DNA from 2 places in the Eikenella sp. Marseille-P7795 genome. Region 1 is predicted to be linked to the other one. Evidence: riboswitches for the same ligand, from Rfam matches in the RefSeq annotation. Region 1 holds a riboswitch; the other holds the start of a gene.
The links. A riboswitch is a leader RNA that binds a small molecule or an ion and turns the genes downstream of it on or off. The one in region 1 is predicted to bind thiamine pyrophosphate.

Region 1 (3,404 bases):
CTCTGCCCGAAACGCCCAATGGTTTACCGGGCCGTGGCCGTGGCCGATGTTGAGCGGGTGGGAGATGGCGGCGGTGATGCACTGCTTGGCGGTGTGCACGGCGGCCTCCACGCTTGCGCCTTTGGCCAGCTCGGCGGTGAGGCAGGCGGAGAAGGTGCAGCCGGTGCCGTGGGTGTGCGGCGTGGGGAAGCGCGGGCTTTCCAGCGTGAACTGCGTGTCGGGCATAAACACCCAGTCGCGGCAGATTTCGCTTTGCGAGCCGCCGCTGTGCCCGCCTTTGATCACCACGGTGTGCACGCCGGCTTCCTGCAACAGGCGGGCGGCGCGTTCGGCATCGGCATCGCTTTGGATGGCGATGCTGGTGAGCGCTTCGGCTTCGGGCAGGTTGGGCGTGAGCACGTCGGCGAGCGGCAGCAGATGGCGTTTGAGCGCGGAGACGGCGTTTTGCTGCAACAGCGGCGCGCCGCCCTTGGCCACCATCACGGGATCGACCACCAGCCGGCCAAACGGTTTGCCCGCCAGCTTTTCGGCCACGCATTCAATGGTTTCCGCTGTGCCCAGCATGCCGATTTTGCAGGCGGCTACCTGAAAGTCGGCGGCGATGGAATCGATTTGCGCGCGGATAATATCCAGCGGCACTCCGTGGATGGCCTGCACGCCCAGCGTGTTTTGCGCGGTAACGGCGGTGAGCACGCTCATGCCGAACACGCCGCGCATTTGGAAGCTTTTCAAATCGGCCTGAATGCCCGCGCCGCCGCCGCTGTCGGAGCCGGCGATGGTGAGCGCCTGTGCGATTGTTGCCATGATTACCCTCCTCATTCAATTGGTTAAATCCATTCCACGCGTGCCCGATCGGCAGCTTGCCGCGCGCTAATCGAACCGAGATGGTCGATGAGCGACACGGCAAACGAGCCGCTCTGCGTGTCCTGCAAGCCTTGCGCCGCCAGCTCGCCGGCCACGGCATATACGGTGCAGGCTTCGGCCACGGCGTGCAGCATATCGCCCGGCGCGGCCACGGCGGCAAAGGCGCCCACCACGGTGCTGAGCAGGCAGCCGGAAGCGGTAACTTTCGGAAACAGCGGCGTGCCGTTATTCAGCTTGGCGGTGCGGCTGCCGTCGGAAACGTAGTCGGTTTCGCCGCTGATGGCGGCGATGCAGCCGTGTTGCTGCGCGATGCGTTGGGCGATTTCTTGCAAATCGGCCGAGCCGCTGCCCGCGTCCACGCCTTTGGCCTGCCATGCCACGCCGGCAATGTGCGCCATTTCGCCGGCATTGCCGCGCACGGCGGCGAAGCGGATTTCGCGCAGCAGCCGCGCCGTGGTGTCGCGCCGCAGCGCCGTGAAGCCTGCGCCCACCGGATCGAGCACCACCGGCACGCCGGCGCGGTTGGCGGATTTGCCGGCGGCGAGCATGGCTTCCACTTTGTGCACGTTCAGCGTGCCGATATTGAGCACCACAGCCGAGCTGGCGGCGGCGAGTTCGTCCATTTCGTCCACGCTGTCGGCCATAATCGGCGAGGCGCCGATGGCGAGCAGGCCGTTGGCGGAGAAGTTGGCGGATACGATGTTGGTGATGTTGTGCACCAGCGGGTTGCGGGCGCGAACTTGATCCAGATATTTGATTTGCATGTTGTTTGCTCCTTCGGCTTGGCAGGTGCGGGCAAGAAAAACGCCCGCTGCGGGTCGGGCGTGTGGGTGTGTACGAGACAGTGTGCCGGCTTCGGCTGCGCGGGAACGCTGCGCTTTAGCTTCGCAGAAACTCAGCCTTGCTGCGCAAGACATCGTTTTCAGGTAGCCTCCATCAAGCTTAAGGCTGCTCGGATAGTTTCCTACGCCAGTATTAACTGTATCAGGTACAACGGGTATTTTCTCAGCCGCGCCGGCGGCACCCCGACTAATCGCGGGCGGATTATAGCCTGCGCCCGGCTTTTTTGAAACTGCGGCGGGGGGGGGGAAGGTTACCTGAAAGCAAAGCTTCAACGAAGTTAAAACGAGCGTAGCGAGTTTCTGCGAAGAATCAAACATAAACCCTGTCCCACGGCCGCTGCTACGCTGTGTTGCCAAAGGCAAAGGCTACCTGAAAACCCCCATTGCCGTTTTCAGGTAGCCCTTTATTTTTCAGGTAGCCTTTAAGCCATGCACGGCCAAAGCATTCAACCGGCCTCGCTGCCGCCCACCGTCAGCCCGGCATCGATGCGCAGCGTGGGCTGCCCCACGCCCACGGGCACGCTCTGCCCTTCTTTGCCGCACACGCCGATGCCGCTGTCGAGCGCCATATCGTTGCCGATCATGCTCACGTGTTTGAGCACTTCCGGGCCGCTGCCGATGATGGTGGCGCCCTTCACCGGATATTGCAGTTTGCCGCCTTCCACCCACCAGGCTTCCGAAGCGCTGAACACGAATTTGCCGCTGGTGATGTCCACCTGCCCGCCGCCGAAGTTCACGGCATACAGGCCTTTGTCGATGGAGGCGATGATTTCTTCCGGCTCGCGGCTGCCGTTTTGCATGAAGGTGTTGGTCATGCGCGGCATGGGCACGGCGGTGTAGCTTTCGCGCCGGCCGTTGCCGGTAACCGCCATGCCCATCAGGCGGGCGTTGGTTTCGTCTTGCAGGTAGCCGGTGAGGATGCCGTCTTCAATCAGCACGGTTTGGCGGGTTTCGTTGCCTTCGTCGTCCAGATTGAGCGAACCGCGCCGCCGGGCGATGTCGCCCTGGTCCACCACGGTCACGCCCTCGGCGGCCACGCGCTCGCCCAGCCGACCGGCAAAGGCGCTGGTGCCCTTGCGGTTGAAATCGCCCTCCAGCCCGTGCCCCACCGCTTCGTGCAGCAGCACACCCGGCCAGCCGCTACCGAGCACCACGGTCATGCTGCCGGCGGGCGCGGGGCGCGATTCCAGGTTGACCAAAGCCTGCGCCACGGCAGCGTTCACATATTCGCGCAGCCGCTCTTCGGAGAAATAGTCCAGCCCGTGCCGGCCGCCGCCGCCGAAGCTGCCCATCTCGCGCCGTTCGCCCTGCTTGGCCACCACGCTCACGCTCAGGCGCACCAGCGGGCGGATGTCGGCGGCGGTGCGGCCGTCGAGCCGCGCCAGATACACCAAATCGTATTCGCAGGTAAGCCCGGCCATCACCTGCACAATGCGCGGGTCGGCCGCCTTGGCGAGCTGTTCCACGCGGTTGAGCAGCGCCACTTTGGCCGCCGAATCGAGCCCGAGAATCGGGTTGTCGGCAGCATACAGCGCGGGTTGCGTGCGGCTACCTGAAAAACTGCCGGAGCCGTCCAGCTTAATCTGCCGCTCCTGCCCCGCCGCGCCGATGGTGCGCACTGCTTCCGCCGCCTGCCGCAACACCGCCGGATTGAGGCTGTCGGCATAGGCAAACGCGGTTTTCTCGCCCGACACCGCG
Region 2 (3,404 bases), on a different contig from region 1:
CTATTTTTCCGGCCACCCCTTCGGCCCTGCCGAAAAAGAAGTGCGCCAGTTTGCCCCCGCGAAACTGTCGCAGCTCAAGCCCAACGACAACGTGCGCGTGGCCGGCTTCGCCACCGCTGTGCGCAGCATGGTGGGCAAGCGCGGCAAAATCGCCTTTGTTACGCTGGAAGACACCGGCGGCAAAGCCGAAGTGATGATTAGCGGCGAAACGCTCGAACAGCTCGGCCGCGACACCCTGCGCGCCGACCAAGTGCTGATTGCCGAATGCCGCATCAGCAAAGACGACTACGGCGGCGAAGACGGCCTGCGCATCATCGCCAACCGCCTCTACACCCTGCAAGAAGCCCGCAGCCACTACGCCCGCGCGCTCACCCTACACCTTTCCCCGCAGCACGACATCCGCCGCCTGGCCGAGCTGCTGCAACAGGGCGGCGAAGGCAAACGCGTCCCCCTGCGCCTGCATTATGCCAACGGCAAAGCCGCCGGCGAGCTCATCCCCGACGGCCGCTGGCAGCCCTGCCTGAACACCGAGCTGCTCGAAGCGCTGGTGTCGCTGCTCGGCGAGCGGCAAGTGAGTGTGAGCTGGTAGAGGCTACCTGAAAAACCGGTGCAGGTTGGGTTAGTTGGCAAGCTGTAATCCAATATCTGCTTCTTTATGTTGGATTACGCCTGCGGCTAATCCAAGCTCCATTTGCCGCGGCCATCAATCATTAATCATTCCACCATTTTCCGTACAAGGGGCGGCCGAAATGCGCCAGCACCGCAATCATGCAGATTTCGATGGAAACAGACCAATAAATGTGCCCCATGATTTCGCTGAAATGCTCGGCAAAATTCAAGTTCCACAGCCAACCTGTTGCGCCGTCGGCATATTTCGGATTGCGGAAGCCGAAGGCGGGAATCAGCAGGCCGTGCATCACCAGCGTGATGATGATGCCGTACAACGCACCCCACCACAAACGCATCTTCGACCAATACATCGATCCGACTACATAAACCAAAGCGAAGGCAAAGCTAAACAGCCAGTGGTATAAAGTAACCGCACCCAAAACGTGCACGCCCTGATAGGTATAGTCTAAAGAATGCTGGTTGATGCCCAGCCAGCCCAACCAGGCGTCGATATGCGCCCCCGGCGGGGAAATTTCGCCCGGCATGCGCGGCGGGGTATTCACTTCCGAGCCCCACTTGACCAAAGAGCTGATAAAGCCGCCGATTAAAGTAGTCCACACGATAACTTGGCGGTTTTGTTTGTCCGAAAAATTCATAGCATTCCCTTTTTTAAAAAGTAAAATTTTCAATACACTAGCAAAGGTTTTCTCTTGTTGGTGAGCGGTATTATACATAGACAGCACAAAGATGTGCGGGCTTGAGGGGTGAATATATTTTCAGGTAGCCTGCTGCCCGTTTGGCAACTGGTTGGACAAAGCGGGGCGGCGGGGTATAATCAGCGGGCAATTAGTCGGGGTGCTGCGCAAAGCGGCTGAGAGGATACCCGTTGTACCTGATCCGGTTAGCACCGGCGTAGGGAACTAACTATGGCGGATGATGGAACCATCGCGGCGTTGGCTTGCCGGGTTGCGCTTGGAATCGAATCTGCCGGCATCCGAAGGCGAAGCTGCCTTTTTCTCAGTGCGTGTTGTGTGCCCCGGCCTAAGTTGCCGGGTTTTTTGTGGCCATGTGCGGCGCGGAGGCCCGGCTGGTTTTGCAAACGAACAACTGGGAGCAGGCATCAAATGGAACAAGATCAAGGCGGTAAACTTTCGGCGGGCGCTTCGGCGCTGATTTGGTTTGGGGCGGCGGTGTCGGTGGCGGAAATCCTCACCGGCATGCTGTTTGCGCCGCTGGGCTGGCGCATGGGGCTGTTGGCGGTGGCCGTCGGCCATGTGATTGGCGGGGTGTTGTTTTACCTGGCCGGGCTGATTGGGGCGCAAACGGGGCGCAGCGCGATGGAAACGGTGCAGCTTTCCTTCGGGCGGCGCGGCTCGCTGCTGTTTGCGGCGGCGAACGTGGTGCAGCTGGTGGGCTGGACGGCGATTATGATTTTCACCGGGGCGCAGGCTGCGGCGGCGCTCACGGCGGGCTGGAGCGGGGCGCAGGCCGGGTGGTGCATTATCATCGGCATGCTGATTTTGCTGTGGCTGCGTATTGGGATGCGCAATTTCAGCAAAATCAATGTGGTGTCGATGAGTACGCTGTTTTTGCTCACGCTGTGGCTGAGTTTTCAGGTAGCCTCGGGCGAGCCGGCGGCGGCTGTGCAGCAATCGGAAGCGATGAGCTTCGGGCTGGCGGTGGAGCTGGCGGCGGTGATGCCGCTGTCGTGGCTGCCGCTGGTGTCGGACTACACGCGGCGTGCGGCTAAGGCGCGCCCGGCCACGCTGGCGGCCACGCTGGCTTATTTCTGCACTAGCTCGTGGATATATGCCATCGGTTTGGCGGCGGCGCTGTTTGCCGGCCAGAGCGAGATTGCGCCGATGCTGCAATATGCGGGGCTGGGCGCGGCGGGGATTGTGGTGGTGGTGTTGTCTACGGTGAGCACCACGTTTTTGGATGCGTATTCGGCGGGGGTGAGCGCCCATGCCATCAGTGGGCGCTTGGGCGAAATGGCGGTGGCGGCGGGGGTAACGCTGCTGGGCGTGCTGCTGGCGCTGCTGTTTGATGTGGGGCGTTTTGAGGCGTTTCTGTATTTTATCGGCTCGGTGTTTGCGCCGATGATTGCAGTGCAGATAGCGGATTATTTTGTGCTGAAACGTGCGCCGGCGGCGGGGGCGGCGGATTGGGTGAGCCTGGCGCTGTGGCTGGCGGGCTTTGTGTTCTACCGCAAAATGCTGGAATGGCAGCCGCCTTTGGGCACCACGCTGCCGGTGATCGCGGCCACTTTTGCGCTGACGGTGTTGGTGCGCAAGCTGCTGGCGGCGGCAAAATCCGGCGGTGCAGCTGCGGCGGGCCCGCATGGGAATTGAGCGGGCAAGGCATGATAAAAGAGGGCGCGGGCAGCGTCCTCTTTTTTCAGGTAGCCTCTAAGCGGCCGTAGGTTAGGTATGAATGCGCGATCTACATTTTTCAGGTAGCCTCAAATGTTTTCAGGTAGCCCTTGGTAGGCTACCTGAAAAATTTTTGCAAACCAATCAGCCAGTAAACACAGGCAAAATATTCGCACGACTGAGGACTTGCGCAGCCACGTTGGCCAGGCCGAACAGGAATACCCACACCATCAGCCAGCGTCCGCCATACACGCTGTAGCCCTTGCCCGCGCCGAACTTTTTGCGGCAGGCGTGCAGCAGCAGGGCGGGCACGAAGGCCGTCCACACCGTGGCGGCGAAGCCGACGTAGCTGATGGCGATCACGAAGCCGGTGGGAAACAGCAGGCAGGCAACGAGCGGCGGCAGGAAGGCCAGCGCGGCGGC

Region 2: it holds a riboswitch for thiamine pyrophosphate, as region 1 does, so the genes downstream of both, cytX (putative hydroxymethylpyrimidine transporter CytX) here and thiM (hydroxyethylthiazole kinase) in region 1, are expected to answer to the same signal.

What each region holds. Positions count from the first base shown of each region.
Region 1 is NZ_CAKAJZ010000004.1:12,247-15,650, reverse strand. Features, by position in the region: gene thiD (bifunctional hydroxymethylpyrimidine kinase/phosphomethylpyrimidine kinase) at 1-804, opposite strand, end outside; gene thiM (hydroxyethylthiazole kinase) at 828-1,628, opposite strand; TPP riboswitch at 1,809-1,902, opposite strand; gene tldD (metalloprotease TldD) at 2,153-3,404, opposite strand, start outside.
Region 2 is NZ_CAKAJZ010000005.1:90,976-94,379, reverse strand. Features, by position in the region: gene dnaE (DNA polymerase III subunit alpha) at 1-589, shown strand, start outside; gene LG371_RS08705 (DUF1440 domain-containing protein) at 711-1,265, opposite strand; TPP riboswitch at 1,451-1,545, shown strand; gene cytX (putative hydroxymethylpyrimidine transporter CytX) at 1,734-2,960, shown strand; gene LG371_RS08695 (aromatic amino acid transporter) at 3,126-3,404, opposite strand, start outside.